4 regions of the Mesorhizobium sp. M0808 genome follow, and region 2 is predicted to be linked to each of the others. Evidence: riboswitches for the same ligand, from Rfam matches in the RefSeq annotation. Region 2 holds a riboswitch; each other region holds the start of a gene.
What was found. Region 2 has a riboswitch for cobalamin ahead of NKI25_RS20460 (CbtB domain-containing protein). Riboswitches for the same ligand answer to the same signal wherever they lie in the genome.
Positions count from the first base shown of each region.

Region 1: linked by a shared signal. The riboswitch ahead of metE (5-methyltetrahydropteroyltriglutamate--homocysteine S-methyltransferase) and the one ahead of NKI25_RS20460 (CbtB domain-containing protein) in region 2 are both predicted to bind cobalamin.
Region 3: linked by a shared signal. The riboswitch ahead of NKI25_RS17330 (ABC transporter ATP-binding protein) and the one ahead of NKI25_RS20460 (CbtB domain-containing protein) in region 2 are both predicted to bind cobalamin.
Region 4: linked by a shared signal. The riboswitch ahead of NKI25_RS00145 (DUF1636 family protein) and the one ahead of NKI25_RS20460 (CbtB domain-containing protein) in region 2 are both predicted to bind cobalamin.

Region 1 is NZ_JAMYOX010000022.1:67,246-75,079, reverse strand. It holds gene NKI25_RS22935 (adenosine kinase) at 66-1,058, shown strand; gene NKI25_RS22930 (transposase) at 1,091-1,768, opposite strand; partial or broken gene NKI25_RS22925 (MFS transporter) at 2,050-3,678, shown strand; cobalamin riboswitch at 4,163-4,363, shown strand; gene metE (5-methyltetrahydropteroyltriglutamate--homocysteine S-methyltransferase) at 4,459-6,792, shown strand; gene NKI25_RS22915 (dihydrodipicolinate synthase family protein) at 7,148-7,834, opposite strand, start outside.
Region 2 is NZ_JAMYOX010000018.1:38,840-46,673, reverse strand. It holds gene cobD (threonine-phosphate decarboxylase CobD) at 1-350, opposite strand, end outside; gene cbiB (adenosylcobinamide-phosphate synthase CbiB) at 349-1,320, shown strand; gene cobO (cob(I)yrinic acid a,c-diamide adenosyltransferase) at 1,762-2,379, opposite strand; gene cobU (bifunctional adenosylcobinamide kinase/adenosylcobinamide-phosphate guanylyltransferase) at 2,381-2,902, opposite strand; gene NKI25_RS20465 (CbtA family protein) at 2,895-3,677, opposite strand; gene NKI25_RS20460 (CbtB domain-containing protein) at 3,693-3,872, opposite strand; cobalamin riboswitch at 3,909-4,104, opposite strand; gene NKI25_RS20455 (aromatic ring-hydroxylating oxygenase subunit alpha) at 4,246-5,439, shown strand; gene NKI25_RS20450 (heparan-alpha-glucosaminide N-acetyltransferase) at 5,658-6,656, shown strand; gene NKI25_RS20445 (methyltransferase family protein) at 6,673-7,179, shown strand; gene NKI25_RS20440 (MerR family transcriptional regulator) at 7,199-7,585, opposite strand; gene mgtE (magnesium transporter) at 7,724-7,834, opposite strand, start outside.
Region 3 is NZ_JAMYOX010000013.1:133,986-141,819, forward strand. It holds gene NKI25_RS17305 (DHA2 family efflux MFS transporter permease subunit) at 1-507, opposite strand, end outside; gene NKI25_RS17310 (HlyD family secretion protein) at 812-1,990, opposite strand; gene NKI25_RS17315 (MarR family winged helix-turn-helix transcriptional regulator) at 1,987-2,466, opposite strand; gene NKI25_RS17320 (FecCD family ABC transporter permease) at 2,548-3,549, opposite strand; gene NKI25_RS17325 (ABC transporter substrate-binding protein) at 3,579-4,526, opposite strand; gene NKI25_RS17330 (ABC transporter ATP-binding protein) at 4,523-5,341, opposite strand; cobalamin riboswitch at 5,434-5,637, opposite strand; partial or broken gene NKI25_RS17335 (AraC family transcriptional regulator) at 5,773-5,884, shown strand; gene NKI25_RS17340 (LysR substrate-binding domain-containing protein) at 5,968-6,876, opposite strand; gene NKI25_RS17345 (hypothetical protein) at 6,873-7,196, opposite strand; gene NKI25_RS17350 (FAD-binding oxidoreductase) at 7,080-7,834, shown strand, end outside.
Region 4 is NZ_JAMYOX010000001.1:25,473-33,306, reverse strand. It holds gene NKI25_RS00155 (cobaltochelatase subunit CobN) at 1-1,969, opposite strand, end outside; gene cobW (cobalamin biosynthesis protein CobW) at 1,988-3,028, opposite strand; gene NKI25_RS00145 (DUF1636 family protein) at 3,025-3,459, opposite strand; cobalamin riboswitch at 3,498-3,701, opposite strand; gene NKI25_RS00140 (winged helix-turn-helix domain-containing protein) at 3,731-4,930, opposite strand; gene NKI25_RS00135 (NADH-quinone oxidoreductase subunit A) at 5,266-5,631, shown strand; gene NKI25_RS00130 (NuoB/complex I 20 kDa subunit family protein) at 5,622-6,203, shown strand; gene NKI25_RS00125 (hypothetical protein) at 6,210-6,749, shown strand; gene NKI25_RS00120 (NADH-quinone oxidoreductase subunit C) at 6,746-7,348, shown strand; gene NKI25_RS00115 (NADH-quinone oxidoreductase subunit D) at 7,349-7,834, shown strand, end outside.

The sequences.
Region 1 (7,834 bases), on a different contig from region 2:
AACTCGCCAGACCCGCCGGCCGGCCGGCGTGGCAAGAAGCCGTCGGGATTTTCGCGGAGACATTGATGCCGGACTATGACGTGCTTTGTATAGGAAATGCCATCGTCGACATCATCGCCCAGTGCGATGAGGCGTTCCTGGAGACCAACGGCATCATCAAGGGCGCGATGAATTTGATCGACACGAGGCGCGCCGAACTGCTCTACAGCCGCATGGGCCCGGCCATTGAAGCCTCGGGCGGCAGCGCCGGCAACACGGCGGCGGGCGTCGCCTCCTTCGGCGGTCGCGCCGCTTTCTTCGGCAAGGTCTCCAACGACGCGCTCGGCAAAATCTACGCGCATGACATGCATGCCCAGGGCGTCGCCTTCGACACAAAACCGCTCGATGGCGAACCGCCGACGGCGCGCTCGATGATCTTCGTCACGCCGGACGGCGAGCGCTCGATGAACACCTATCTCGGCGCCTGCGTCGAGCTCGGCCCGGAGGATGTTGAGGCCGACAAGGCGTCGGGCGCCGCCGTCACCTATTTCGAGGGCTATCTATGGGACCCGCCGCGCGCCAAGGAAGCGTTCCGGCAGACGGCTAAGCTCGCCCACGGCGCCGGGCGCGAAGTGTCGATGACATTGTCGGACTCGTTCTGCGTCGATCGCTACCGCGACGAATTCCTCGACCTGATGCGCTCCGGCACCGTGGATATCGTCTTTGCCAACAGCCACGAGATCAAGTCGCTCTACCAGACCGCTTCATTCGACGAGGCGCTGGCGCGGATCCGCAGGGACTGCAAGATCGCCGCCGTCACCCGCTCGGAAAAGGGCTCGGTCATCGTGCGCGGCGACGAGACCGTGACCATCAATGCGACCAGGATCCGCGAGCTGGTCGACACCACCGGCGCCGGCGACCTCTACGCCGCCGGCTTCCTCTACGGCTACACGCAAGGCCGCAGCCTCAAGGATTGCGGCGATCTCGGCTCGCTGGCAGCCGGGCTGGTCATCCAGCAAATCGGCCCAAGGCCACGCCAGAATTTGCGCAGAGAGGCGGAGCAGGCGGGATTGCTGTAGGTGGCGAGCCAAGAACCAGCTGCCCACCCTCCTTAATCCAGCCCGAGCCTTTTCTTCAGTTCCGCATTCTCCTTGCGGAGACGATCGGCAAGCAGGCTCTTTAGCCGCTTGTTTTCTTCCTCGAGCGCGACGAGATCCTTCAGCCCGTCACTGTCCGCCGCCGGCGCCGGCGCCTTCTTCCAAAGATAATATGTCTGTTCCGAGATGCCGGCTTGCTTCACCGCGCTCTTGAGAGTAGCGCCGCCGCCGATCGAGGTTTCGATCTGCGCCAGCTTCTGGGCACGATCCTTCGCGGAGTAGCTCTTTCGGCCTGTTCGCGCTGACGGCGGTGCTTCAGTGGTCGCGGATATCGGCTTGGCGTCCTCCTTGCGGGCAGGCGCGCTCGCCTCAGCTTCTGGCTTCCTCGACCGCCGCGCTCTCGTCTTCGGTTTTGGCGTTTCCGCTTTGTCTGCCGGTTCGCTATGAACTACTGCTGACTCGGTTTCCAGGGGATTGGCCATGAAATGCTCCACTCGAGGTTTGTGCAAAGGTTCAGCATCAAGGGCCACTACAGTAGAGTCAACAAGCTGACGATTTAACGGCTCGACTTCGTTTGTTGTTTCGGCCATCGCCGCGGCGATGTCGAAATTGCCCCAGATGGAACGTGCGGATTTTTCATAATTGCGCTTTTGTTTGACTTCCACGGTGAATGGTCGCGTCTGCCGCCTCATAGTTCCTTCCTGAATAGGAGAATGAAGTCGCCGCTCGAATTTTTGGCGCTTCCTGCTTAGCGCGGAGCATTATCGTATAGCCGCTCAACGGGCAAGTGATGCCGGTCTTCGATGGCTGACCCATCTGGGGAGATTTGAGCGGCTTCGCGCGTCCTGCGCATGCCTGTAAGGCCGCCAAGTTTTCTGGGTTAGCAGGCGCGCCACTGTGGCAGCTTGGCGAGGCCATGGTTGAGCGAGGCGAACCAAATCCAGCCCCGCGGTGGATCCCGAAGCTTCCCACAATGGCGAAGAGAACATCTTCACTCGTTCCTTTTCAGCACAAGACCTTCCGTTCGCTATGGTCGGCTGCACTCGTTTCGAACCTTGGCACCCTGGTGGAAGGTGTGGCGGCGGCTTGGCTGATGACCAGCATCGCCACCTCCCATTGAATGGTGGCGCTCGTCCAGTCATCGACCACCCTCCCCTACATGATCTTCTCCCTCGCGGCGGGAGCGCTCGCGGACAACTTTGACCGTCGCCGGATCATGTTGACTGCGCAACTGCTGATGGTCTGCGTATCCGCCTTCCTGGCGTTCCTGACCTATGCGGGGGAAATGACACCCTGGACCCTTCTGGGTCTCACCTTCCTGATCGGCTGTGGTTGGGCATTGCACGATCCCTCTTGGCAAGCCTCGATGGGGGATATCCTGCCTCGCGAACACCTGCCTAGCGCGGTTGCGCTCAACGGCATGAGCTACAATCTCATGCGCAGCATCGGGCCGGCGATTGGCGGCATAATCGTGGCCACAGCCGGTGCGACCTTCGCGTTCCTCTTCAACGTCTTTTGCTACTTCGCTCTGATCGCTGCGCTGTTGCGGTGGAAAGCCGTACGGGCAGGACAAGCGCTGCCGCGGGAGGCTTTCGGCAGTGCGATGGCGGCGGGCTTCCGTTACGTGCTCTTGTCGCCGAACCTTCTCAAGGTGATGTGCCGGAGTTTCATTTTCGGCCTTACCGCCGTTGTCATTTTGGCTCTCCTGCCGTTGGTTGCTCGCGAACAGATCAAAGGGACCGCGGTCACCTACGGCGTAATGCTCGGCTTCTTCGGCCTGGGAGCGATTTGCGGCGCGCTCCTCGTCGGGCGGGTCCGAGAAGTTCTCTCCAACGAATGGGTCATTCGCGGTGCGTTCTTTATACTGGCGATCAGCTGCTTCTTTCTGGCATGGAGTGAGCACGTTTGGCTGAGCTGTCTCCTCCTCATGCCGGCCGGTGCGGCCTGGATTCAATCATTCTCGCTGTTTAACGTCACAGTGCAGCTTTCGGCGCCGCGGTGGGTGGTTGGACGCGCCCTGTCTCTCTATCAGACGGCCACATACGGCGGCATGGCTGCGGGAAGCTGGCTTTGGGGCGAACTGGCGGATGTCCAAGGTGTTTCGGGAGCCTTCCTCGTCGCCAGCGTGGTTCTTGTGATTGGGGGACTGATGGGGATCGTTCTGCGTCAGCCGGATTTCGAAACGCTCAATCTGGATCCGACCAACAAGTTCAGCGAACCGACGCTGCAACTTGACCTGCGGCCACGAAGCGGTCCGATCATGGTGATGGTCGATTATCGTATCGATCAGAGAGATGTCCCAGAATTTCTCAGTGTGATGACATCGTGGCGAAAAGCCCGGCTGCGAGATGGCGCCAGACAATGGGCGTTGCTGCGTGACCTGGAAAAGCCCGAACTATGGACCGAGTGCTATCATGTGCCAACCTGGGTCGAGTATGTTCGCCACAACAACAGGCAGACCCAGGATGACGCCGAAATCGTTGCGCGTCTGGAAGCGCTGCACCGTGGCGATTGCTCGCCCAAGACGCATCACAAGATCGAACGCCAAACCGTGCGCGTGCACGACGATTTGCCGCTCAGGCCTCATTTGGACAGGACTTGAGCTGGCCCGTTGGTTTGAGCCGGTTACCTTGAGCCGGTGGGCTGCGAACAAGCAGGTCGATCACTTCGCAACACGCCGCTGCGCCGGGCCTCGGGTGCTCCCCTCGAAATCATTGTGTCGTATCACCGAGGGCATCACGGCCAACAGCTTCCTAGGCAACAGCCTCGCCATTGCGCCGAATATGGTCGCGAGCAGATCACCGACGAAGCGGTCGGAACCTCGGAGCCGAAGTTCGATGCCGAGGTGGCGTTCGCATGATGCGGGAAGCAGCACCACGGCGCTTGCCGGTATGTTTGCCGCCGGGAGCCGACGAACTCCTATCCTCCTGGACAAGGGCGCCGTGCGTCATTGCTTTGATTTACCGGCCGCTCAAGGCTTCCACAGTTTTCGCTTTCGAGGCGACCTTTGGAACATGCCAACGGAAATTTAACATAACGACATAAACATTTCTTTATGCGGCGTTGACAAAGAAGCGAACTGTTGTAATTGTCTCCCGCGTCGTGGTTCTCCGTACGGCGCTGCCGCAGCGGAGCTAAGAGGGAAGCCGGTGCGATGCCGGCGCTGCCCCCGCAACTGTTAGCGGCGAGCCAACCCCACTCATGTCACTGAGGCGAATAGCCTTGGGAAGACGGGTAGAGGCTATGACCCCGCGAGCCAGGAGACCTGCCACGGCGAATTACGTCCACGGGCGGGGTGTCTCGGTGGCCGCTGCAGCCTGGCGTTCGTGCCGGCCTGCTAGCGCCTTCCTTGTCACCGACGCCCCAACCATCGGGGTCTGGCATGACTGTCTCTCAGCAAATTCCTGTAGCAACGCTCGGCGTGCCCCGCTTCGGTCGTCGGCGAGAACTGAAATTCGCGCTTGAAAGCTACTGGTCCGGAAAATCGTCCGCTGCCGACCTTCTCACGACCGCGAAGGCGCTCCGTGCCGCTAGCTGGGAGGAGCAGCACGATCGCGGCGTGTCGAAAATCCCGTCGAACGACTTCTCGCTCTACGACCATGTGCTCGACACCGCAGCCATGGTCGGCGCCGTTCCATCCCGTTACGGCTGGAATAGCGGCGAGGTTCCACTTGACATCTACTTCGCAATGGCGCGGGGCAACCAGGGTTGTCGACACGCTGGTCACCAGCAGGCGGCTCATGGGTCTGATGTAACCGCGATGGAAATGACCAAGTGGTTTGACACCAACTATCACTACATTGTGCCGGAACTCAACGATGATCAGACGTTCGCCCTCTCGTCGACGAAACCGGTCGATTACTTCATCGAGGCTAAAGCTCTCGGCGTTCACACACGCCCAGTCATCCTTGGACCGATCACCTTCCTCAAGCTGGCGAAATCGCCTGCCGAAGGCTTCGATCCCATCGCACTCCTACCACGGCTTCTGCCCGTCTACGAGCAACTCCTGCGGAGTTTGAAGCTGTCGGGTGCCGATTGGGTGCAGATCGATGAGCCAGCGCTTGTCCTCGATCTGAACCCGAACGAACGAGCTGCGTTCGAATTCGCCTATGGCCAGCTGTCAAAAGCCGCGCCCGAGTTGAAGATCATGCTGGCTACCTATTTCGGGCCGCTGGGAGACAATCTCCAAACCGCGGTTTCTCTGCCCCTGGCCGGGCTGCATATTGATCTCGTGCGCGCTCCCGAGCAGCTGGAAACGGTGGGTCGGCTCGCTCCGAAGGATCTGGTGCTCTCGCTTGGCTTGATCGATGGCCGCAACGTCTGGCGTGCGAACCTGCCCGCCATTCTCGACCGCATCAAACCGATCGTCGCCGGCTGGCCCTTGGACCGCGTCGAAATCGCGCCTTCCTGCTCGATGCTGCATGTGCCGATCGACCTGCGCATGGAGACGGAACTCGACGCGGACATCAGGTCGTGGCTCGCCTTCGCGGCCCAGAAGACCGACGAGTTGGTGTTGCTGGCCCGGGCCCTGTCCCAAGGCAGGGATGCGGTGGAAGGCGCGTTGAAAGCGTCTGCCGAGGCTGCCGCCACTCGCGTGACATCCAAGAACATCCATGACCCGCTTGTTGAGGGGCGGATCGCCAGCATTGACGACAGCATGAAGCGACGAGAGAGCGCTTTTGCCGAGCGCTGCAGAGTCCAGGCCGGCACGCTCGGGCTGCCGCCGTTCCCGACGACGACCATCGGGTCCTTCCCGCAGACGCCGCAGGTACGCAGGTCGCGGGCCGCTCATGCGAAGGGCCAACTGAGCTATGTCGACTACGAGACCTTCCTGAAGAAGGAGATCGAGGCTGCAATTCGCTGGCAGGAAGAGATCGGGCTGGACGTGCTGGTGCACGGTGAGTTCGAACGAAACGACATGGTACAGCATTTCGGCGAGCAGCTGTCCGGCTTCGCCTTCACCCAGCATGCCTGGGTACAAAGCTATGGGTCCCGCTACGTGCGTCCCCCCATTATCTTCGGCGACGTATCGAGGCGCAATCCGATGACGGTGCGCTGGTGGCAATTCGCCCAGTCGCTTACGGAAAAGCCTGTGAAGGGAATGCTCACGGGCCCAGTGACCATTCTCAACTGGTCTTTTGTTCGCGACGACGTACCCCGCTCCGAAGCCTGCCGCCAGATCGCGCTCGCCATCCGCGACGAAGTGACGGATCTCGAAAGGTCCGGCGCAAGGATGATCCAGATCGATGAGGCCGCCTTTCGCGAAGGATTGCCACTGCGCCAGTCTGAGTGGAAAGTCTATCTCGACTGGGCTGTCGAATGCTTCCGGATCGCTTCAACGGGTGTAAAGGACGCGACTCAAATCCATACCCACATGTGCTATTCGGAGTTCAACGAGATCATCGACGCGATCGCTGGAATGGATGCGGATGTAATTTCGATTGAGACGTCGCGCTCGAAAATGGAGCTGCTGGACGCCTTCACGAGCTCCAAATATCCGAACGAAATCGGTCCCGGAGTCTATGACATTCACTCACCACGCGTCCCGGAAGTCGGCGAGATTTCGGATCTCGTCATGCTTGCCCGCGAGCGACTGTCGGATGCCCAACTGTGGGTAAACCCGGACTGTGGCCTCAAAACACGCAAATGGGAGGAGGTCCGCCCTGCCCTCATGAACATGGTTGCTGCAGCACGCGCGCTCCGGGAGAAAGTGTAGGCCGGAGGGTTTCCTGGTTGCTCACCATGTGGTGAGTTACCGGCTGCCGCATGTGGGCCGTGAATGTGCCAAAACGCGATCACATCCTTTGAAATAAGTCACTCGAGCGAGAAAGTGCACTTTCCTTCGGCACGTGTACTAATCGCGCAGGAGTAAAGGGTACCGTTTTCTCCCTGTGACGTGTCGATTTCGAAGGGGAGTGATTGGCGTCGAGACCGCTCCAGCCATGGTTATCAGCACGCCGAGTGCGTTGTTCTCGATCAGTTCGTAAAGGACTTGTCGGCTCGGCTCATCGAAATGAACGGGTAAATACATGACAGTTCCTTTCACTGGCCGCCGCCGCCGGGTTCGCTGTTCACCGGCTGGCATCCGATGGCAAGCGTTCCAACGCGGCGGCGATCTGGCGCTTCGCTGCTGAGGGCAGAGGCAGGATGGGACGCGGGGGGGCGGCACGGCAAATGTCGAGCAATTCGGCAAGTGCATAGACGACGCGAAGGCTCGAGAACTCCTTGAAGAGGCTCCAGAGCGGCGCAAGCGTGGCATCGATCCGTCGCGCTTCGGCCGCATCGCCCTGTTGCGCCGCCGTGACGATCTTCACGCAGACCTCGGGCAGGATGCCGGCGAGGACGCTGTACCATGTGTCGGCGCCGGCGATCATGGCCTCTGCAGCGTTCCAGTCGCCGCTGTAGCCGATTGAGAACCCTTCCGGCACAGTGCGCCTCTGGTCGGCCAAATGGCTCTTGATCGCATCGCCCTTGTCTGTCGGATTCTTGATAGCGACAATCCCACCCACCTTTGCCAGGCGGCTGACGAGTGCTGGGGTGAAATGGAAATGCGTCGTTCCTGGATTGTCGTAGACGACGATCGGCAGGCCGCTCTCGCACGCCACCGTCGAGAAATGTTCGAACACCTCGTCCTCAGTGAGCGGGGTGTAGGAGGCGGCCGCAAGCAGCCCCGCGGCAACTCCAAGGGCCTTGGCGTCCTGCGCGAACCTCACTGCTTCATCGGTGCGCAACGCGCCCACACCCACCACGACCGGCGT
Region 2 (7,834 bases):
GCTGCCCGCCGATGCTCGGCATAAGTCGGCCCGAGCACCAGCGCCGTGCCCGGGCTGACCAGCGAAGCGACGCGCGGCAACAGGATCTGCGTGCCGGGCGCCGCTGCGACATTCGCCGCCGACGGGGCGCCATAGGCGCTTGCCGCGCGTTCAGCCAAGTCGCGGCTGCGCGCTGTTTCCGGCAATCGCGACAGGGCGGTGGCGGGCAAATCGAAAAGCGGGTAGGAGTGCGGATTGATCCCGGTCGAGAGGTCGACGAAAGGCAGCGGCGCGTGAGGGAAAAGCGCCCTCGCCCGGCCAAGGCTTCCGCCGTGGTCCACTGCCGCCGTCACTCCATCAAGAGACTTCATGCCGATCCTGATCACTTTCCTGTCGCTGGCCATCGAACTTGTACTCGGCTACCCGGCCCGGCTCTTCGATGCCATTGGCCATCCCGTCACCTGGTTCGGCAGGCTGATATCCTTTCTCGACCGCAGGCTCAACCGCGCCACTGATTCCGACGCCCACCGTCGCCGCTGGGGCGTCTTCGCGCTGCTGGTGATCGTGCTGGTGCCGGCCGCCCTCGCCCTCTGGCTCGAAACCTTGCTTTCGAGCATTCCCCTCGGCTTGTTGGTCACCGCAATTCTGGCGACGTCGCTGCTGTCGCAGAAGAGCCTGGCCGAGCATGTCGAAGCGGTCGCCGACGCACTCGACAGCGGCGGACTGGATATGGGCCGCATTGCCGTCTCGCGGATCGTCGGTCGCGACCCGGAACAGCTCGACAGGGCCGCTGTCTGCCGCGCCGCGATCGAAAGCCTGGCCGAGAATTTCTCCGACGGCGTCGTCGCTCCGGCCTTCTGGCTCGGTATCGGCGGGCTCGCCGGCGGCGTCGCCTACAAGGCCGCCAACACCGCCGATTCGATGATCGGCCATCGCACCCCGCGCCACGAAGCCTTCGGCTGGGCGGCTGCGCGCTTCGACGATTGGATCAATCTGCCGGCGTCGCGGCTGACGGCGCTGCTGATCGTACTCGCCGCTTTTCTGGTCAAGGGCGCCGACGCCAAGGGCGCCTGGCACGCCGTGCGGCGCGATGCGAAAAAACACCGCTCGCCCAATGCCGGCTGGCCGGAAGCAGCGATGGCCGGCGCGCTCGGCCTGGCGCTCGCCGGCCCCCGCTCCTATGACGGCGTCATGGTCGAAGACGCGTTGATGGGCGAAGGCGGCCGGCGCGATGATATCGAGAGCACCGACATCCGACGGGCGCTGAAACTCTACCGGACTGCCGATTTTCTGCTGATCGCGCTGTTCGGCGTGGTCGCGGTGGTTGTTATCTTGGCGTGATCTGCGCTCGAGATCGAGCGGAAACAAAAAACCCGCCAAGCGACGGGTCGTTGGAGCCCAATTAGCACCATAGCCAAATTAGTAGCATAGCTGCCGGCACAAAGCAAGAACAAAATAAGGCTACGCCTCAAATAATCGCGTCAGGTCGGCGCCGCCCCATTGCAGGCCCTTAACGTTCGAGGTTGGCGAAAGCCGAAGTGACATCCGATCTCCCCCCTCGTGGGGGAGATGTCCGGCAGGACAGAGGGGGGCGCGAAGGATCGCCAGCCTCTTGACCGTTCACCTGCTAATGACGGTCTGACGACGTAGTTGTCTCCGACTGACAGGCCGAGGGACAGTGCCCCCCTCTGCCCTGCTGGGCATCTCCCCCACAAGGGGGGAGATCGGCAGCTTCGCCGTCGCCGCCTGCTCCGAAACGCCCTTCCCCGATCGCCAACCCCCTCAGAACTCGATCCCCTGCTGCGCCTTCACGCCGGCGGAGAAGTGGTGCTTGGTCACGCCCATCTCGGTGACCAGATCGGCCGCCTCGACCAATACCGGTTTGGCGTTGCGGCCGGTGACGACGACATGCAGGCCTTCGCGACGCGCCTTCAGCGCCGCGACCACCTTTTCGAGATCGAGGTAGTCGTAGCGCAGCGCGATGTTCAGCTCGTCGAGCACCACGAGGCTGATCGACGGCTCGGCCATCAGCTCCAGCGCTTTCGCCCAGGCAGCCTCGGCCGCCGCGATGTCGCGCTTCAGGTCCTGTGTCTCCCAGGTAAAGCCCTCGCCCATGGCGTGCCAGACGACACGGTCGCCGAAGGCGGCAAAGGCGTCTTTCTCGCCGGTGTGCCATTTGCCCTTGATGAACTGAACGACGCCGACGCGCTTGCCATAGCCGAGCATCCTGAGCGCCAGCCCAAAGGCGGCCGTGGTCTTGCCCTTGCCCGGTCCGGTGTTGACGATCAGCAGCCCCTTCTCGACCGTCTTGGCCGCGACCTCGGCGTCCTGCACCGCCTTGCGCTTGGCCATCTTGGCGCGGTGGCGTTCCTCGTCCTTGGGATCGATAGTATCAGCCATGTCATTTCACCTTGAGCGGCAGCCCCGCCACCATCAAAAGCACGGTGCCGGCAACAGCCGCGACGTCCTGGTTCAGCCGGCCGGCGGCGTCGCGAAACCGTCTTGCCAGCGCATTGTCCGGCACGATGCCCTGGCCGACCTCGTTGGACACCACGAACCACGGCCCACGCGGCCGCGACAGCACATCGGCCAGCCTCCGGCATTCCGCCTCGACATCATGGTCGGCCAGCATATGGTTGGTCAGCCACAGCGTCAGGCAGTCGATCAGCACCGGCTGGCCGTCAGGCAGCGCTCCGATCGCGCCGGCAAGGTCGAGCGGCGCATCGATGGTCGTCCAGCCGGCGCCGCGGCGCGAGCGGTGCAGCGCGATGCGCTGGCGCATCTCGTCGTCATAGGCTTGCGCCGTGGCGATATAGCTCCAAGGCGGCGGGCCGACCGTCACCAGGCTCTCGGCATGCGCGCTCTTGCCGGAGCGCGCGCCGCCGATGACCAGGGTCAGTGCCCCGGCAGCGCGGTCAGGCAAAGCTGTCGCGCAGGCTGGTCGCCGTGCCCGTGAAGCGTCCGCGCACCACGCCGACGACCGCGCCGAGCACCAGCCAGAACACCAGATTGGTCAGCGTCACCGCCACCACGAACTGGTGGTGCAGGCCTTCCGGGATCGCCGTCTCGAAGCTATCGGGCTGCGGCGCGCCGACGATATGCGGCGCAACGATCGACGCCACGGCAAGAGCCACCAGCGGCAGCGATCTGCGGAAGACGATAAGGCCGAGACCGGCCGCTGTCGCCACCACTGTTGCCCACCACCATATCTGGCGTTGGACAAGGTCGGCCGCCGGCATCGCCGGCAGTTCCGGCGGCAGGCCGAGGCCCGGCGCCAGCGTGAACACGGCAAAGCCGGCCAGCCCCCAGAACAGGCCCTGGCGCCAATTGCCGATGCCGCCGGCGAACTCCGAAACCGCAACCAGGACCAGCGCAAAGCCGATACCGGTGACGATATTGGCAACGACGCTGAAGCCAAAGCGTTCGAAACCGTCGGCCGGCGCCCAGCCTTCGTCTTCCGCCGGAGCCATTGCTTCAGCCGGTGCCGGCGCGGCGCTGCTCATAGCCGTCGTGCCCGCGGCGTTTTCGGCCGGTGCCGCAGGTGCCGCGGCATGGTCATGGCCGCCGCCGGCCTGTTCGTAGACTTCCGCCTTCAGGATGAGCGGCACCGTGGCATAGGCTTGCATGCAGGCGAGAGCCACGCCGGCCACAAGCCCTGCGATCGCCGCGATGAACACGACGTTGCGAAACAGTGTCATGATGTCAGCCCCTTGTCAGTGGCAGGGAAAGCCCATCGAGTGGCGATAGTCGTGCGCGGCATTGTGGACCGCATCGATATGCGAGAAGCCGACAAACCCCATGACGAAAATGCCGAGGAATGCAGCAAGCGCCAGCTGCGTGAGACGCGACTGCGAGGAGGCGGAAGCGCCGAGCGAGACGGAAGCGGTATTCATGTCTTGTCCTTTCGCCCTCCACCCGAGGGCATAGAAGTCAGTTTCCTGTCGCCGGCAGGTCTCCTGGCTCGCGGATCAGCGCCCTTCCCCACCTTCCCGAAGGCGAACCTTCAGTGGCATATGGAGAGGACTACCGCACACAGTTGCGGGGGCAGCCACGGCATTGGGCAAACAACTGCCCTCACCGCATTCCCTCTTGGTTCCAAACGGAACCGACGACATCAGTGACTATAGGCAGAATCGCCGCGCCCGGCAAACCAAATTCCGCCGGATCGTGTGGCGAATGCGCCGCCTCGCCAAGCCCGGTCGGCCGGCGCCGCGATTGACAATTTTCGCAGCCGGGTGTCGGCTGGCGGATGGGGAGGAAGCCGGCATGCAACCCAGCCCGAATGAGCGCGGTCCCTACAACGGCCTGACGCGGGCCGAGCCGACGCTGCCGTCATCAGCCTATTGGGACATCGCGGCCTATCAGCGCGATCTCGAGGCCATCTGGTATCGCAACTGGCTGCTCGTCTGCCGCGAGGCCGACCTTGCCCAGCCGCTGGCTTTCAGGACGTTCCGCATAGGCACGCAGGAGGTCGTCGTGCTGCGCGACGAGACCGGCGAGTTGCGCGCCTTCCACAACACCTGCCGGCATCGCGGCTCGCAGCTTTGCCAGCAGAGCGAAGGACGGCTGAAGGCGCGGCTCATCACCTGCCCATACCATGCCTGGTCCTATTCGCTGCACGGCGATCTGGTGCGCGTGCCGTCGAAATCGCTGCCGGACGGCTTCGACAAGGCCGATCATCCGCTCTACCGGGTCGCGCTTTCGGTGTGGCGCGGTTTTGTCTTCGTCAATCTGGCGGAAGACGCTGCCGGCTCGGCTGAAACATCCTTCGATCCGGCATCCGGCAGCCTCGCCAACTGGCCGTTGGAAACGCTGCTGAGCGGCCATGTGCTGCGCAAGGTGATAAACTGCAACTGGAAGGTATTTTGGGAAAATTTCAACGAGTGCCTGCACTGCCCCGGCGTCCACAAGGACCTGTCGCGGCTGGTGCCGATCTATGGCCGCGGCCTGATGGGTCGGCACGACGACCCCGAATGGGCGCGCCACGCCGACAATGACGCGCCGGAATTTGCCGGCGGCTTGCGGGCCGGGGCCGAAACTTGGTCGCGCGACGGGCGCGTCCACGGCTCGGTCTTTTCCGGCCTGACGCCGGGCGAGCGTGCCGCCGGGCAGACCTATGCCACCAGCATGCCGTCGATGTTCGTCGTCGGCCATGTCGACTATGTCAGGACCGTGCGGCTGGTGCCGCTTGGGCCGGAGCAGACCGAACTTACCGCCGAATGGCTTTTTTCGCCCGAAGCGCTCGCCGATCCGGCCGCGGATATCGACAACATCGTCGCCTTCGGTACCCAGGTGCTGGAGGAGGATGCTGATATCTGCGAGGTCAACCAGATGGGCCTGCGCTCGATGCGCCACAAGGCCGGCGTACTGATGCCCGAGGAATACGACTTGCACCGCTTCCACAACTGGGTGCGCGAGCGCCATGCGGCGCTCGAACATCAAAGCGATTTGGGCAGATAGCGCCAGGTGACGAAGCCTCAGGCCGCCGCCAGCAGGCCGAGTGTCGCGAAAACCGCGCCCAGTCCGAAAAACGCCCGCACGCCGGCCAAAGGCTTTCCGGCTTTGGCCTAAAGCAGCTCTGATGCCGACCGGTACCAACGCGACGCAAGGCCCTGCTTCTTTTGACGGTGGCAACCGTGATAGTCGTCTTGCCGGGGCTGAACCAAGACAGCGAGACCATGAGCATCGACACGCCGACCGCAGCCGTTCAGGATCAACCGAAGTCGAAGCGCATCGCCGCTATCGACATTGCACGCGGCATCGCTTTGCTTGCCATGGCGAGCTATCATTTCACCTGGGACCTCGAATTCTTCGGCTACACCGATCCCGGCCTCACCGCCTTCGGCTGGTGGAAAATCTACGCGCGCTGCATCGCCTCGAGCTTCCTGTTCCTGGTCGGCATCAGCCTCTGTCTCGCCCATGGCAAGAAAATCCGCTGGACCGGCTTCTGGAAGCGCTTCGCCATGGTTGCCGGGGCAGCGCTCGCAATATCGCTGGTCACCCGCATCGCCACGCCCGACGGCTTCATCTTCTTCGGCATATTGCACGAGATCGCGCTCGCCAGCCTGCTCGGCCTGGCGTTCCTGCGCCTCCCGGCGCTGCTGACGCTTGCCGTGGCGGCCCTCGTTATCGCTGCGCCTTTCTACCTGCGATCCGAGCTTTTCGATCATCCGGCTTTGTGGTGGGTCGGCCTGTCGGCGACCAACCCGCGCTCCAACGACTACGTTCCGCTGCTGCCCTGGTTCGGCGCCGTACTTGCCGGCATCGCGGTTACCAAGCTCGCCGCCACCTCCGGCGCGCTGACGCGGCTGTCGGCCTTGGCGCCCGGCCGCTGGGCAAATCCGCTGGTCTTCATCGGCCGGCACAGCCTTGCCTTCTATCTGATCCATCAGCCGGTGCTGATCGGCTCGGTCTGGCTGTTTTCGCAATTCATGCCGGCGCAGGCCGAAACCAGGGAGGTGAGTTTTCTGAAATCCTGCCAGATATCCTGCGAGCAGGCACGCGACACCGAGTTCTGCTCCAGCTATTGTGCCTGCATGCTGGACACTCTCCAGGGCGAAGCCTCGCTTGACCGGCTCTACAGCAACGACCAGTCCCCGGAGTGGAAGGCGCATATTGGCGAGCTCGCCGGCACCTGCACCGCCCAAACCGAGGCGGCGGAACCGGGAACGCGCTAATCGAGGGAGGACAATAATGAGCGACAGTCACCCGAAACCCGTGCAGCAAAATCCTGGGCAGCCGAGGCTGGGGCACATCCCATGGCCGCCGCTGATCTATATCGCCGCCATCATCGTCAGCGTCGCGCTAGGGCTGTTCTATCCGCTACCGTGGATCGGCGATCTTCTCGGCGACATCCTGTTCGCCGCCGGCCTTGTGGGGTTGGTGGCGGTTGCCGCGCTCTGGTTCACGGCAATCCGCACCATGATCCGCGCCAAGACGACGCTCAACCCGAACGGCGTGCCTGACCATCTGGTGACTACCGGACCCTTCGCCGTCAGCCGCAACCCGATCTACCTCGCCAACACGCTGCTGCTGGTCAGCCTCGCCTTTGTCACTGGGATCGCCTGGTTCCTGCCGCTGGCGGTCATCGCGGCGTTCCTGACGCAGAAGCTGACGATCGAGAGCGAGGAGAAGGTGCTGACGGCCAAATTCGGCAAGAAATACCGGGACTACGCCAAAAGGGTGCGGCGCTGGATTTGAGCCGGCGCTGACGCCACGCTCATGTGGTGACGCCGAGTTCCACCAGCCGCTCGACGCAGGATTCCTCTGCCTGATCGAGCTCGGCCAGCGTCTCTTCGAGGTCGCGGCGTTTCTGGCGCAAATCCTCGCGCTTTTCCTCGATGCGCTTGATCATCAATTTGAGTTGGCCGACCTCGCCGGGCGGCTCCCTGTACATCTGGATGATTTCGCGGATCTCGTTGATCGAGAAGCCGAGCCTCTTGCCGCGCATGATCTGGCGGATGAGATGCCGGTCCGACGGACGAAACAGCCGAGTGCGGCCGCGTCTTACTGGCTGCACCAGCCCTTCGTCCTCATAGAAGCGCAACGTCCGCGTCGACACGTCGAATTCGCGGGTCAGCTCCGTGATTGAATAATATTCCCGCATCGTCACTCCAATGCCCCGGCCACGCCGCGAGTTCCAACTGGCCGGCGCCGCCGGCGCCCAGGCGCGTACCAGAATCGGCGGACAAGGCACCTTCAAAGCCTCGCATGGCATTTACGTAAAAGTCAATTGAGGTGACGTTCAGCGCACGCCGAACCACCATGTGGCGAGCCCGAGAAAGGCAAAGAAACCGACGACATCGGTGACCGTGGTGACGAAAACCGCCGAAGCCACAGCCGGATCGATCTTGAA
Region 3 (7,834 bases), on a different contig from region 2:
GCGCCAGTTGAAATTCTCGGTCAGCCAGCCACCCAGCGTCGGGCCAAGGATTGGTCCCAGCATGATGCCGGCGCCCCAGATGGCCATGGCCTGGCCGTGGCGTTCCCTGGGGTTGATGTCGAGCAGGAAGGTCTGCGACAGCGGCACGATGGCCGCGCCGAACACGCCTTGCATGAGCCGGAACAAAACGATGGTCTCAAGGCTCCAGGCGATGCCGCACAGCATTGAAAAGACGGTGAAACCGACCACGGCCGTCAGGAACAGCTCCTTGCGGCCGAAGCGGTCGGCAAGCCAGCCGGTCACCGGCGTCATGATCGCCGCGGCAACGATGTAGGAGGTCAGCACCCAGTTGATGTTGTCGGGGGAGGCGCCGAGATCGCCGGTCATGGTCGGCAGCGCAACGTTGGCGATCGTCGTGTCGAGCGCCTGCATGATCGTCGCAAGCATGAGCGCAACTGTGATCAGGCCGCGGTGCGGTACTTCGCGAAAGGGTTCTGGGCTGCTCATGACCTAAAACTTCCAGCAGGTAACAAAAACGTGTACATTAGGTTTCCGGACGGCGAGGCCCTCGCTGTAGAGAGACCCTCATCGCGGTGGGACGCGAGCATCGATGTGGGGGTTACATCGACTGAGCGTCTCGACAAGCGGGCGCCTGCCGCCCGGAAACCTGAGGACCGAAGATCCTGCGCGGCGTTGTCTGCTCAGGCAGGCTACAGCGCAGCCCGTCCACGCATTCAACTTTTCCTGCGCCTCCCTCGGACCAATCCTGCATCCATCTCGCTGTTTGCTATGCGGCCGCTACCAGGCCTCTTTACCTGGCCTCGCCTGCCGTGGCGCGGCCGAAAATGCTCGGCAGCCCGCGGGAAACGCCGGTGTCCACCGTGACCGTCGCGCTCATGCCGGTGCGCAGCGCCGTCTTGGCGTCGGCATCGGCCAATTCCAGGCGGACCGGAATGCGCTGCGTGACCTTGACCCAGTTGCCGGTGGCGTTCTGCGCGGGCAGCAGCGAGAACTCGGCCCCGGTGCCGGCGCCGATCGCCTTGACGGTGGCTTCGAACGTCTTGCCCGGATAGGTATCGACCACGATTTCGGCCTTCTGGCCCGGCTTCATGTTGGTGAGCTGGGTTTCCTTGAAATTGGCGTCGACCCAGGTGTCGCCGGTCTCGACCAGCGAAAACAACGGCGTGCCCGAACCGACATACTGGCCGACCTTGAACGAAGCGGCCTGGCTGATGATGCCGTCGGCAGGTGCCTTGACCGTGGTCTGGACCAGATCGTAGGCCGCCTTGTCGCGTGCGGCGAGCGCCGCCATTACCGTTGGATGCTTGTCGGTCTCGATGTCGGGATTGCCGCCAAGTGCCGCCTTGGCGCTGGCGATCCCTTGCTGGGCCACGGCCAGCTGCTGCTTCGCCTTGTCGAGGTCGTTCTTGGCTTCGTCCAGAGACGACTTGGCGTTGATGCCCTTGCGAGCAAGGTCGGCGGCGCGGTCATATTGCGACTGCGCGTACTGGACCTGGCTTTCGTCGGACTTCTCCTGCGCCAGCGCCTGGCTGTAGGCCGCACGCAGCTGCTCGACATTGAGCCGTGCGCCAGCCACCGCCGCGTCGGCCTGGGCCAATGCGATCCGGTAGGGCTCGGGATCGATAGCGAACAACACGTCGCCCTGCTTGACAGACTGGTTGTCGAAAATGTCGACCTGAACGATGCGGCCCGCCGTATCGGCGGCTATCGACACCTTGGCCTGCTGCAGATTGGCGTTCTCGGTCTCCTGATAGCGGCCGCCGGTCACCCAGACATAGCTGCCGCCGGCGATCAACGCAGCGGGCAGCACAAACATCAAAAGGAAGCGGCCGGCACGGCGCTTCTTCTTCGGCGCCACCGGCGCCGGAGCTATCTGCGGAGCGACCGTTACCGGAGCTGCCGCCGGCTTCGCGGGAGCTTCCATCTCCAGCTTGGCCGCATTCTCATCTAGTTTGGCTACCGCGTTCATGCTGCTGCGCCTTCCGTATTCTTCACTTTTTCCGAGGGCGGCGTCTCACCATCTGCAAGATTCTGCACCATTGTCTCCAGCGCCCTGACCAGGACGTGGCGATCTTCCGGCGAAACGCCAACGAGCGATTCCTCATAAACCTCGCCGGCAAGGCTCTTGACGTGGGTGTAGGCCGCGTTGGCCTTGGCGGTCGGGAAAATCATGCGCACTCGCCTGTCGGTTGCGTCGGGACGGCGCTCGATCCAGCCGCCCTCCTCCATGCGATCGACAAGACGCGAGACGCTGATCGGCTCGATTTCGAGAAGCTCGGCAAGCCGCGCCTGCGCGACACCCGCCTCCTTGGCGACACGTACCAGAAGCCGCCATTGCGCCGAAGAAAGGCCGAAACCACTGGCGCGCGCCTCGAAGCGCTTGCGCATCAGGCGCTGCACGTCGTGGATCAAAAAGCCCAATCTGTCGATGCCGTCGGAAACCATGAGCGACATATATAATAAGCGTGCTCATAATTCAAGGAGCCGGATTGTGCCAGAAGCCGGCAAGTGTGCATGGCAGTCACATCATGAGCGATTGCGAATGAGCATCGTGACCACGAAGAAAGCACCGAACGAACTGGTGATGATGCCGATCGGCAGTTCCTGCGGCGGCAGCAGCGTGCGCGCGAGAAGATCGCTTGCCAGCAACAGCACCGCTCCGAAGATAGCGCAGGTTGCGATCAGGCGAAGGTGTAGCGGGCCGGCAAGGGTCCTGGACAAATGCGGGATCATCAGGCCAACGAAACCTATGACGCCTGCTACCGAGACAAGGATTGCTGTCGAGAAAGCGGCGACGAGAAATGTCATCCTGCGCATCCGCGCAACCGGCACACCGAGGCTTTCGGCGGCATTCTCGCCGGCCAGGAAAGCGTCGAGCCGACGATGGTTCCAAAGTCCATAGACAAGGATGGTGCCTGCGCCCAGAGCAGCCAGCCCGACATTGTCCCAACGCGCGAGCCCGAGCCCGCCCATCGTCCAGAACAACACCGAGTGAGCGGCGCGCTGGTCTCCGGCAAAGACGAGATAGTTGGTCAAGGCGGTGAACATGAAGGAGACAGCAAGCCCGGCGAGGATCAGCCGTTCGGGGCCTTGCCCCCTCACCCGCGAAACCAGCAACAGCACGATGCCGGCGGCTAATACGCCGCCCGTGAAGGCCGCGACCGGCAACGTCCAGATGCCGAAATGGTCGCCAAAAATGGTGATGACGGAAACCGCGCCGGCCGCCGCTCCGGACGACAGGCCGAACAGGAACGGATCGGCGAGGTCGTTGCGCGTTACCGTCTGCAGCAGCGCGCCGATGACGCCCAGCCCGGCGCCGACACAGATGGCCATAATCGTGCGCGGCAGCCTGAGATCGACAACGATCTTGGCAATCGGGATCTTGCCGGCCGGACCGGACACGATGTCTCCGTCCAGCCCGGCCGCATGTCCGAGCGCAGCAATCACGTCGCTCAGCGCGATGACCGTCGATCCATAGGCAATCGACAACAAAGCAAGAGCAGCAATTGCTGCTGCTCCTGCTGTCATGGCCAATTCGAACGCTCTCTGGCGCAAGCTCAGAAAGCTTCCGGGTGCATCGCCCTGGCGATCTTGCCGATCGCCTCGATGTTGGCAGGCCCAGGTGTCAGTTCGGCATAGCGCAGCGCGACGAAGCGTTCATTTTTGACCGCATCAGTCTCCTTCATCGCCGGATGGGCTTTGAGGAAATCGAGCAGTTTCCTGTAGCCGCCGCCGTCCTGGTAGTCGAGCAGGATAAGGAATTGCGGATTGCGGGCCGCCACCGTCTCCCAATCCGTATTGCCCCAACTCGTCGCCATGTCGGCCATGATGTTGTCGCCGCCGGCAGCAGCGATCATGGCGCTGGGGATCGCGAACTTGCCTGATGTGAAAGGTCTGTCTTCGCCGGAGTCGTAAAGAAACACGCGCGTTCCCTTGCGGTCGCCGATCTTTGCCGTGATATCGGCAAGTTGTGCCTTCCAGTCCGACACAAGCTTTCCCGCCTGGGCCTCCTTGCCAAAAATCTTGCCCGGCTTTTCGACGTCGCCATAGAGCAGGTCCATCGAGGCGGCGGGGCGGTTCTGGTCGAGATGGACGCAGCTTTCCGTCAGCACCAGCGTCTTGATGCCGTACGGCGCCAGCGTATCGGGCGTCACCTCGCCACCTGGCTTCATGCCGCAATACCAGCCGGCGAAGAAGAAATCGGGCTCGACGGCGACGAGGTTTTCGAGCGTCGGGTATTTCGGTGCGAGTTCCGGGATCGCGCCCTGCTCAGCCTTGAATTCCGGACCGACCTTGTACCATCCGGTGATGCCCGTCAGGCCGACGATCGACGGTTGCAGCCCCAGCGCGAAGGCCATCTCCGCCATGTTCAGATCTTGGATAACGGCGCGCTTCGGCGCGGCTTCGAACGTCAGCGGCGTGCCGCAGCTGTCAACGGTCACGGGAAAAGCGAAGGCCGCCTGGGCAAGCAGTAGGGAGGCAAAAGACAATGCGAGGCGTTTCACGAATGTTGCTCCTTGGTCAGATCAGGATGGGAAGAGGCACGGTTAGGAACGTCGAAGATCGTAAGTTCGCGGTCCTCGGTGGGATGGCGCAGCCGAAGCATGTCGACGCCGAAAGTCTCGCGGATCAATTGCTTGGTCAGCGCCTCGTGCGGACCGGCGAGTGCCTGCAGGCGGGCCTCGTTCATCACCGCGACCCTGGTGGCAAATGGCGTGACCAGCGACAGATCATGAAGCACCGCCACCACGGTCATGCCAAACTGCGATACGAGTTCGAGAAGGTCGCTGCGGGCGCGCGGATCGAGATGATTGGTCGGTTCATCGAGGAACAGGATTTTGGGCTCCTGGGCGATGGCGCGCGCCAGCTGGGCGCGTTGCCGCTCGCCACCGGATAGCGAGCCGATTGTGCGGCCGAGCAGCGGCATCAGGCCGGTTCTGCGAAGCGCTTCGATGACGATGTCGCGTTGCTCGCTCCTTCGTCGCAAGCCCGCATGGGGGACGCGCCCAAGCTCGACATAGTCGATCACGGCAAGCCGCGGGTCGGGCTGATCGGTCTGGCCGACGACCGCCATGTGCAGCGCCCGCTCGGCGGCCGAAAATCTCTCCAGCCGGCGTCCGGAGAATCTCACGTCTCCTGCGCTTGGCCGCAGCGTACCGCAGAGCATGCGCAGCAGCGTCGTCTTGCCGGCGCCGTTAGGGCCGATGATGGCGAGGCGGTCGCCCGCCGCTAGCGAAAGGCTCACCGCACTGACCAGGCGCTGGCCATTTGCCGTCGCACTCAGTTCGCGCGCTTCAAGAAGAGGCTGGGAGGCGTCCAACTTACCGTCACTTTCTCAATGGCGACGGAAGGAAGCTGGACGGACCGGCCGACAAGACCGATGTCCACGTCTCCTCCCGGCACACCCCGTCCGGTCAACTCATGCTGATGGCAGGTCTCCTGGCTCGCGGGTCTTTGCGCCATCCTGCCTTCCCAGCCTTGCCGGCCAGTGGCACTTCGGATCTTGCTAACCGCTTACAGTTGCGGGGGCAGCCACGGCCTCGATCCGAAGACCTCACCGTGTTCCCTTTTCACCCCTTGCCTTTCGACTCGGGGACCATCACTCAGCCACCCTAATTTTCCGCCACTCACAGCGCAATAAATTTTCGGAGTTCGGACAGCCGCTGGAGCAAGGGTCTTGTCAGAAGGAGTCATGCATACCTCGTAATGTAATAACATTACGTACCTAGAGGACGTTGTCTGCTTCTGTCAACCCCCAACACGATTTGGGACAAATGGCTGCCGGCATCTGGGCGCGAGGTCGCCGATGCGCCGGAATTCGATCCCTGTAGCGGCAAGGCTGGAAATTTGGATACCGGTCAAAGTGAGGCGCGGCAGGCGATCCCGAAGCGCAGGAAGCGCTGCTACCGCTTGTGACGGGCATGCAGAAGATCGGCGTTCAGATGCTCAGACTATCGATCTCATCCAGGCGGAAAACGCTTCGATATGCGCTTGTCGGGGGTGATTGGCTACGCAGGCAAGGTAAAAGCCATAGCCTGGCAGACAGAGATCATGTGCCTTGACTAGCCTGCCAGCCTCGAGTTCGCCACTGACGACCACATCGCTGCAGATAGCGATACCTTGGCCTGCCGCTACCGCGTCAATCGCGTGCAGCTCTTCGCGGAAGCTTAGGTCCCATGCCTGGTTGGCATTGGGGATGCTGGGATCGATCGAGCGTGCGATCGCCAGCCATCGTTGCCAAGTCGGCGCTTCCGGGTCGCGGTTCGTCCAATTGAAATGGATGAGCGGGTATTGCAGCAGATCGGCGGCGCGCTCGATCTGTCGGTCGCCTCCTGCGAACAGCTCCGGGCTGCATACCGGAAAGAATGCGTCCCGAAAAATTTCCTGCGCGGGAACATCCCGCGGCATCCTGCGCGCATAGCGGATCGCGACGTCGGCGTCACCGGCTCGCAGGTCCAGAACGGCGTCTGTCCCGATGATCTCCAGTGGAATGTTCGGATGCTGTTCGCGCCACTTCGACAGGCGCGGAACCAGCCATCGGCTGGCAAATGCATTTGGGCTCGTCACGCGCAACGGGCGTTGGCCAACTCCGGCCGAGGCTGATGCTATTGCCGCAGCGAAAGCGTCGAAGCCGCTGCAAATTACCGGGAATAGCCGTTCGCCCACGCCTGTGAGCACGAGCGGTCGTGGGCGCCGCCGGAACAGCAGTTGCCCACAGACCTCCTCCAGCAATCGAATCTGGTGGCTGATGGCCGTTGGCGTCACTCCGAGTTCCGTCGCGGCCTTCCTGAAGCTCATCAGCCTGGCAGCGGCTTCGAAGGCGCGAAGCGACCCGAGCGGCGGAAGTTTTCTCATCCAGGCAGTTTAGATGAATTTAGCTCATCCAGCGACTGAGATATTCGATTTTGCAGCGAATGGCGCCGCATGAGATATTTATGATCCGGTGAACGACAGCGGCCCAGGCGCCAGATATCGCCCGGCTCAGGCAGGCGATTCGCGGCGATCTGATCCTTCCGGACGACCCTGGCTATGACCAGGCGCGCAGAGTTTGGAATGGCATGGTCGATAAGAGGCCGGCGGCTGTCTTCTATTGCGCCGAATCCAGCGATGTCGTCACGGCCGTCAACTTCGCCCGATCGCAAGGCTTCCTCGTCGCCGTCCGCGGCGGTGGTCATAACGTCGCCGGCAGTTCGGTATGCGACGGCGGCTTGGTGATCGATGTGTCACGCATGAAGCGGATCGAAGTCGACCCGATCCGCCGTGTTGCGCGCGCAGAAGCCGGCCTGAACCTGGGCGAGTTCGACGCAGCCACACAGGCCCATGGTCTTGCGACGACCATGGGTGTCAATGCGGATACCGGCATAGCCGGACTGACACTCGGCGGCGGGTTCGGCAAGCTTGGCCGCAAACATGGACTGAGCTGCGACAACCTTGTCGCTGTCGAAATCGTGACGGCGGACGGCCGGTTGCTCACGGCAAACGCGGCCGAAAATGCAGATTTGTTCTGGGGCATTCGGGGCGGCGGCGGCAATTTCGGAATAGTCACCACCTTCGAATACAAGCTCCATCCCGTGGGTCCGCTCCTCATCGCGGGATCGATGCTATACCGCTACGAAGAGGCACGCGAAGCGATGCGGTTCTATCGTGCGTTCTCGAGCGGCGCCCCGGATGAGCTGAGCCTGGATGCAGCACTTGTGACGGCGCCCTCGGGCGAACGCTTCTTCAGCACATCGGCGTGCTACATCGGCCCACTCGACGAAGGCCAGCAAATCATTCAACCTCTGAGAGAGCATGGCACGCCAGTTGAGCGCCG
Region 4 (7,834 bases), on a different contig from region 2:
AGCAGTTTTCGCTGAGCGCCACGGTCTTGCCGGGCAGCCACTCCAGCGTGCCGTGGGCGCCGACATGGACAATTGCATGGATGCCGAGCGACTTGCGCAGCCAGAGGCCAAAGGCGACCAGCGCATGGCGCGGCGGCAGCGTCGGGTCGTGATAGTCGGCGCGGCGGTCGGCTGAGCGCCCGCGGTCAGGTGCGAGTGCCACGGTGACGTTGCCGAAGGTGGCTGCGCGGAAGGCGAATTTTGCGGCGGCAGGCGCTTGAACACCCCCCTCTGTCCTGCCGGACATCTCCCCCTCAAGGGGGGAGATTGGCAGCTTCGGCGCTCTGTCCACCCCTGCGACGTTGGAGATTGGCGAAAACAGAGATGACAGCGCAATCTCCCCCCTTGAGGGGGAGATGTCCGGCAGGACAGAGGGGGGTGCCTCGCACAAACTTGTCTCATCTGCCGCATTCCCCCATGCGGCCGTCACGGCAGCTATCGCTTCAGCAGGCAATTCCGCCGAGTACCCGAGATAGTCCTCAAACCCCAACCCTTCACCTCCACGCTCCAGCACCTCCAGCAACTCGCGCGGCGTTTGCGGAATCCTTTCAACGGCGTAGCCCTGTTCGCTCAGGTCGTGCAGCATTGCCAGCACGCTGGACGGCACATCGAGGCCGACGGCGTAGCCGGTGCGGCCGGGGGCGCTCGGATAGTCGGGGATCAAGATGGCGAGCTTGCGTTTCGCGCGCGGCGTCCGCTGCAGGCGGATGAAGGCTTCGACACGGTTCGCCACCTGCGCGACGCGATCCGGCTCCGGCCGGTTGGCGAAGGCGCGGAAGGCCAATGCGGGATCGGTCTCGCTTTCGCCCTTGAAGGAGATGGCACCGGCGAGAATGCAGCCGTCGAGCTCGGGCAGGACGACATGCATGGCGAGGTCGGCAGGCGCCAGGCCGCGCTGATTGTTTTGCCAGATGTCACGGCGTGTCGTGGCGACGATGACCTGGAAGACCGGCACCCCGGCACGGTCGAACAGGGTTTCGATGCCGGGTTCCGCGCCGGAGGCGAAGGCCGTGGCGGTGATGATGGCAGCTGGCTTCAGGGCTGAGAGCGCGGTCTCGACAAAGGCGAGCGATGCCGGGTCCTTGAGGCTGGAGACGAAGATTGGCACCGGCGCCATACCACGTTGCCTGAGCGCTGCAAAAAGCGCGTCGATCGGCGCGACATCTGCGGCCAGCAGCATCGAACGGTAGAAGAGGATGGGGATGATGGGCGCGGCGTCTCCCTCCCCCTTGAGGGGAGGGTGGCCCGCAGGGCCGGGTGGGGTCGTCACGGCAGTGCGCGACGTTTTGTGTAGGCGCGCTTCGGAGAGGACCCCACCCCCGGCCTGCGGCCGGACCCTCCCCTCGAGGGGGAGGGGGACGCCGCGTTCTACGACCCCCAGTCCCGGCTCGTAAAATCCCGCCTTTGGCACGCTAACAGGTTCGGCTACCGCCGCACCCGATCCAGCGAGACTTGCCAGCCTCTGCACCAGCGCCGTCATATTTGCCGGCCCGCCCTCGCGGAAATAGCCAAGCAGGGCGTCCAACTCCTCGCGCGGCAGCGTCGAGCCTTCGATCAGTCGCAAATCCTCGTCGTGGCTCTCGCCCGGTAGGAGCGCCAGCTTGATACCGCGATTTCGCGCGATAACGGCGAGCTGGTCGCAGCCATAGCGCCACCAGTCATAGCCGCCGAGGATGCGGACCAGAATGACCTTGGCGTGGCGGGCGACGCTGTCGATCCACAGGTCGACGGACATCGGATGGCGCAGGTCGCGCAAGGCGGCGAGCCGCATCGACGGCAGGCGGTGCGCATCTGCCTTCCACGCCGCCGCCAGCCCGGCCAGGTCGCTGTCGGTGAGGGACAGCGCCACGACATCCGCAGGCGTTTGCCTGAGATCGACAGGCTCGGCGAGATCGTCGAGCGAGGCGGATGTGGTGGTGAGGATGTGCATCGCGGCTCGTACCTGGGGTCAGCCGGCGAGGATACGCTCGATGGCCGGGCGGTTCAGCCCTTTCAGGCCGATGACGACCAGGCGCGAGCGGCGGTCGTCTTCAGCGGTCCAGGCGCGGTCGTAATAGTGGTTGACGCGCGGACCGACGGCCTGCAGCAGGAGCCGCATCGGCTTGCCGCCGACTTCGACGAAACCCTTGACGCGCAACACGTTTTCTTCCTCCGCCGCCATGGCGACCCGTTGTGCGAGCTCGTCCGGGTTGGACACAGACGCGATGTCGATGACGAACGAGTCAAAATCGTCATGTTCGTGGTCGAGCTCGGCGTCGTGGTGGGTCTTGCGGTTCTCGATGTCGTCCTCGACGGCGAGGCCGAGGCCGAGCAGCACCGACGGATCGACCTTGCCTTGCGAAGTCGGTACGATCTTCACCGCCCGCGCAACGTGCTTGCCGATGACGGCATTGGCACGGGCCGAGCCGGCTGCGTCCATCAGGTCGCTCTTCGACAGGATGATCAGGTCGGCGCAGGCGAGCTGGTCCTCGAACACTTCCTCGACCGGATCGTCGTGTTCGAGCGTCTCGTCCTGCGCGCGCTGCGCCTGCAGGGCGTCCATGTCGTTGGCGACGCGGCCATCAGCCAGCGCCGGTCCGTCGACCACGGCAATGACGCCGTCCACCGTCACGCGGCTTTTCACCGACGGCCACTGGAAGGCCTGGACCAGCGGCTTGGGCAAAGCGAGGCCGGATGTCTCGATCAGGATGTGGTCGACCCTCGGCGTCAGCGACAGGATCTGGTCCAGCGCCGGGACGAAATCATCGGCGACGGTGCAGCAGATGCAACCATTGGCCAGCTCGACGATGTTTTCCTCGGGGCAGGTGTCGATGGCGCAGCCCTTCAGGATCTCGCCGTCGATGCCGATGTCGCCGAACTCGTTGACGATGATGGCCAGGCGCTTGCCTTTGGCGTTTTCGAGCAAATAGCGGATCAACGTCGTCTTGCCGGCGCCGAGAAAGCCGGTGACCACGGTGCAGGGAATGCGCGAAAGGGAGGCAGCGGTCATGTCAGGTCCTTCAAAAGGTCAAGGGGAGGGATGCGGGCAACCAGGCCGCGCTTCAGGCAATCGGGACGGCCGCGCCATGGAATGAGCCCATCCGTCGAGGTGGCGAACAGCTTTGCCCCGGTCACGAGATCGGCGCCGCTGGTCGTGGTCAGATCACCGAAGACGTAACTCCAGCAGCCGTCGCGCAGCATGGCCGCGCTGAGCCGGCGCTTGCAATTGCCGAGGCATTCGACGGTGCGGATTTTGATGTTTTCGCTGGAAGCGGCGCGGCGCGTGTCCTCTGCGAGCAGTTCGCCGGCGCGCGGATGAGCGTCCGAACCGGTCTCGTCACGGCAGGACGAGCAGACGATGACGGTAACGCCGGCCGGGGAATCACCATGGCCGGACAATAAATCCGCTGTCTCAGCCGGAAAACTGCTGTCGCGTTCCAAATCAGGCTCCTTGCCCGGAAAACCCGCCAGGCGATCGGATTCTTATGTCCTAGACGGCAGGTCTCCTGGCTCGCGGGTCATCGCCTGGGTGCCGCCTTCCCGGGAATATCCCAGTGGTTTTCGGCCTTGGCTCGTCGCTTACAGTTGCGGGGACAGCCGCGGATTTGAAATCGAGATTTCGCACCGCATTCCCTCTTGGCCCCTGCCGTTGCGGGCAGGGGACCGTCTGGAACGGATTTAGGCTTGTGGAGGCAGTCGTGTCAACGCACGTCTATGACGCGGCGATATCCGCGAGCGGCCGGCCGAGGTCGCCGGCAGCGGTCACCTCGATGCGTTCCAGGCCGAGCCAGCCCTGCATCTGCTTCAATTCTTCGAAAAGCTCGGCTGCGGTTTGCAGCGAGGCGACGGGCTCCGCATAGGCGGCATGGACGCGCAGCACGCCGGCCGGGCGGTCGGCCCTGAGGTCGACGCGCCCGACGATGCTGTCGCCGAGCAGGAATGGCAGCACATAATAGCCATACCGGCGCTTTTCGGCCGGCGTGTAGATCTCGATGCGGTAGTGGAAGTCGAACAACCGCTCGGTGCGCGACCGCTCGAAGACGACGGGATCGAACGGCGCGAGCAAGGCGCGCGCCTCGATCTTGCGCGGCAAACGGGCGTCCTTGTGGAGATAGGCTGTTTTGCTCCAGCCTTCGACGCTCACCGGCAACAGGTCGCCGGCCTCGACCAACTCCTCGATGCGGCCCTTGATGTCGGCGGGCGAGAGCCGGAAATAGTCGCGCAGGTCTCCTGCCGTGGCGATGCCGTGGGCGCGGGCCGAGATGCGCAGCAATTCGCGGTGAGCATCCTCGGGACAGGGAACCGGTAGCGCGAGTACCGCCGGCGGCAGCACGCGCTCCGGCAGATCGTAGAACCGCTCGAAGCCGCGGCGATGCGCCGTGGTGATGCGGCCGGCCCAGAACAGCCACTCGAAGGCATGCTTGGCATGGCTCCAGCCCCACCAGCCGCCCGAACCCTTCTGGCCTTCGAAAGCCGACGCCGCGATCGGGCCTCGTTCGGCGACCTCGCGATAGATGTCTTCGATATAGGCGGCGTGCTCGCGGCCCCATTTGGCCAGTCCGCTGTACATTTCGTCGCCGCGTTCGGCCCGCTGCATGCGCCAGCGCATCAGCGGATAGGTCTCGACCGGCAAGAACGAGGCTTCATGCGCCCAATACTCGAAGACCATGCGCTTGCGCGTGACGGCGGCGTTGTCGAGCAACGCCAGCTTGTAAGGGCCAAGCCGCGAATAAAGCGGCATATAGTGGGCGCGCACCACGGCGCTGACGGAATCGATCTGCAGCAGGCCGGTACGGGCAAGCACGCGGGCCAGATGCCGGCGGTCAGGCGTGCCGGTGGGGCGCGGGTCATTGAATCCCTGTGCCGCCAGCGCAATGCGGCGGGCCATGGCAAGCGAGATTTTTTCCTTCATGAAGGCGGCATCCGGACGATTTTGGACAGAGAAAATGACCTGCGATTCCGTGCCATGCTAGCAGGGTTTTGGCGGCATCCATGTCAGGAGAGAAAAGTGGAGTAAAAAGTGAAGGAAATCAAACAGGAGCGGATCGGACCAGTTTTCCCGGATATGCCGTCCAGCACCGCGATTTGAACAAGGTTTGACTTGCTTCGCCGAAAGCGCTGCGCTAACCCTCGCCGCGTTGCAGCATAGAGCCCCCTTAAAACGGTTCAGTGGTTAAACTGTCACGCTTCCGCAAGTGGGTCCGGTGCTGTAATCAGAGTGGATTGGCCGCAACGGAAAGCTGCAGAATGAACGCATTGTTGAGTTCGTACCTGCCCATCGTCCTGTTCATCGGCGTGGCGCTGGTCGTCGGACTGGCGCTGCTCGCCGCACCCTTCCTGGTGGCCTATCGCAACCCCGATCCGGAAAAGCTTTCGGCCTATGAGTGCGGCTTCAACTCGTTCGACGATGCCCGCATGAAATTCGACATCCGCTTCTACCTGGTGTCGATCCTGTTCATCATCTTCGATCTGGAGGTGGCCTTCCTGTTTCCGTGGGCGGTGTCGTTCAGCCAGATCGGCATGCTCGGTTTCTGGTCGATGATGGTGTTTTTGGCGGTGCTGACCATCGGCTTTGCCTATGAATGGAAAAAAGGAGCGCTGGAATGGGATTGAACGACAGTTCCGGCACGCTCGTCGCGCCGAAGCCCAAGGGCCTCATCGACCCCAACACCGGCAGGCCGGTGGGGGAGGATGATCCGTTCTTCCTGGAGATCAACAACGAGCTCGCCGACAAGGGCTTTCTCGTCACCTCGACCGAGGCGCTGATCACCTGGGCGCGCAGTGGCTCGCTGATGTTCATGACGTTTGGCCTCGCCTGCTGCGCCGTCGAGATGATCCATACGTCGATGCCGCGCTATGACTCGGAGAGGTTCGGTGTCGCGCCGCGCGCGTCCCCGCGCCAGTCCGACATCATGATCGTCGCCGGCACGCTGACCAACAAGATGGCGCCGGCGCTGCGCAAGGTCTATGATCAGATGCCGGAGCCGCGCTACGTCATCTCGATGGGCTCCTGCGCCAATGGCGGCGGCTATTATCATTATTCCTATTCGGTGGTGCGCGGCTGCGACCGCATCGTGCCGGTCGACATCTACGTGCCCGGCTGCCCGCCGAGCGCTGAAGCGCTGCTTTACGGCATCCTTCTGCTGCAGAAGAAGATCCGCCGCACCGGCACGATCGAGCGGTAAATCGCCATGGATGAAGATCGGATTATTCATGGCAACCCTGAACCTTGGCTGGATTTGATGTTCAGAACGTCTGAACAGCGATTTGTAAAAACGGACTCCGGTTCGACGTTTTATTCTTCTGCGCTCTCAACAGACACGAAATTTGGTGCTGCTGGTGTCGGTATCGACATCCGATTGAATGATTGGGAAGCCGAGCCGACAAGCGACCCACGAATTATCTTTTATCATGGCGACGTAAGACTGCGTTCGCTTGGCGATCGAACCAAGAATCTGATTGGTGAAATGTCGGCCAAGCTTTCCTCTGCCGCGTCGGGCCAGGGAGCAACTACCGAAAAGCTGTTTGTGGAATGCGTTGCTCTAAATGGCGACCCTGCGCATCTGGAAACCCGGCAGTTTGTCGGAAAGCTGTTTTTTGGCGAGCCGGGTGACGATGATGAATGCCAGGTTTTTTTGACTATTGACGCCGCCAGGGAGAGCGGCTGGTTTGGTGAAAAAGATCCAGAAGACTCGCGCAAGGTTCTGGGCTGGTTGGCGAGGTTGTCATGACCCAGGCGTTGAATGACCTCTCGACCTATCTCGGCGAGAAGCTGATCGGCCGGATCGGCGAGGCGGTGTTCGCCTATGGCGAACTCACCATCTCGGTCGAGCCGCGCGACCTGATCGAGGTGGTGACCTTCCTGCGCGACGACCCGAAATGCCAGTTCATTTCGATCATCGACGTCTGCGGCGCCGATTATCCATCGCGGGCGAAGCGCTTCGACGTCGTCTATCATTTGCTGTCGCCGAGACAGAATATCCGCATCCGAATCAAGGTCCAGGCCGACGAAGAGACGCTGGTGCCGTCAATCACCGGGATTTATCCCGGCGCCGACTGGTTCGAGCGCGAGACCTATGATCTCTATGGCGTGCTGTTTTCAGGCCATCCCGATCTGCGGCGGATTCTGACCGATTACGGCTTTGAAGGCCATCCGCTGCGCAAGGACTTTCCGCTGACCGGCTTCGTCGAGGTGCGTTACGACGACGAAGCCAAGCGCGTCATCTACGAGCCAGTGGAGCTCAAGCAGGAATTCCGCAATTTCGATTTTCTGTCTCCGTGGGAAGGTACGGATTACGTGCTTCCGGGGGATGAAAAGGCAAAGCAGTAAATGGCTGAAACCTCCGTTCGCAACTTCAACATCAATTTTGGCCCGCAACATCCAGCGGCGCACGGCGTTTTGCGCCTGGTGCTGGAGCTTGACGGCGAAGTCGTCGATCGCGTTGACCCGCATATCGGGCTGTTGCACCGCGGCACGGAAAAGCTGATCGAGGCCAAGACTTATCTGCAGGCCGTGCCCTATCTCGACCGGCTCGATTATTGCGCGCCGATGAACCAGGAGCATGCCTTTGCGCTTGCCGCCGAGCGTCTGCTCGGCATCGAGGTGCCAAAGCGCGGCCAGTTGATCCGAGTGCTCTATTCGGAAATCGGCCGCATCATGTCGCACATCCTCAATGTGACGACGCAGGCGATGGATGTCGGCGCGCTGACGCCGCCGCTGTGGGGCTTCGTCGAGCGCGAAAAGCTGATGGTGTTCTACGAGCGCGCCTCGGGTTCGCGCATGCACGCGGCCTATTTCCGCCCCGGCGGCGTGCAT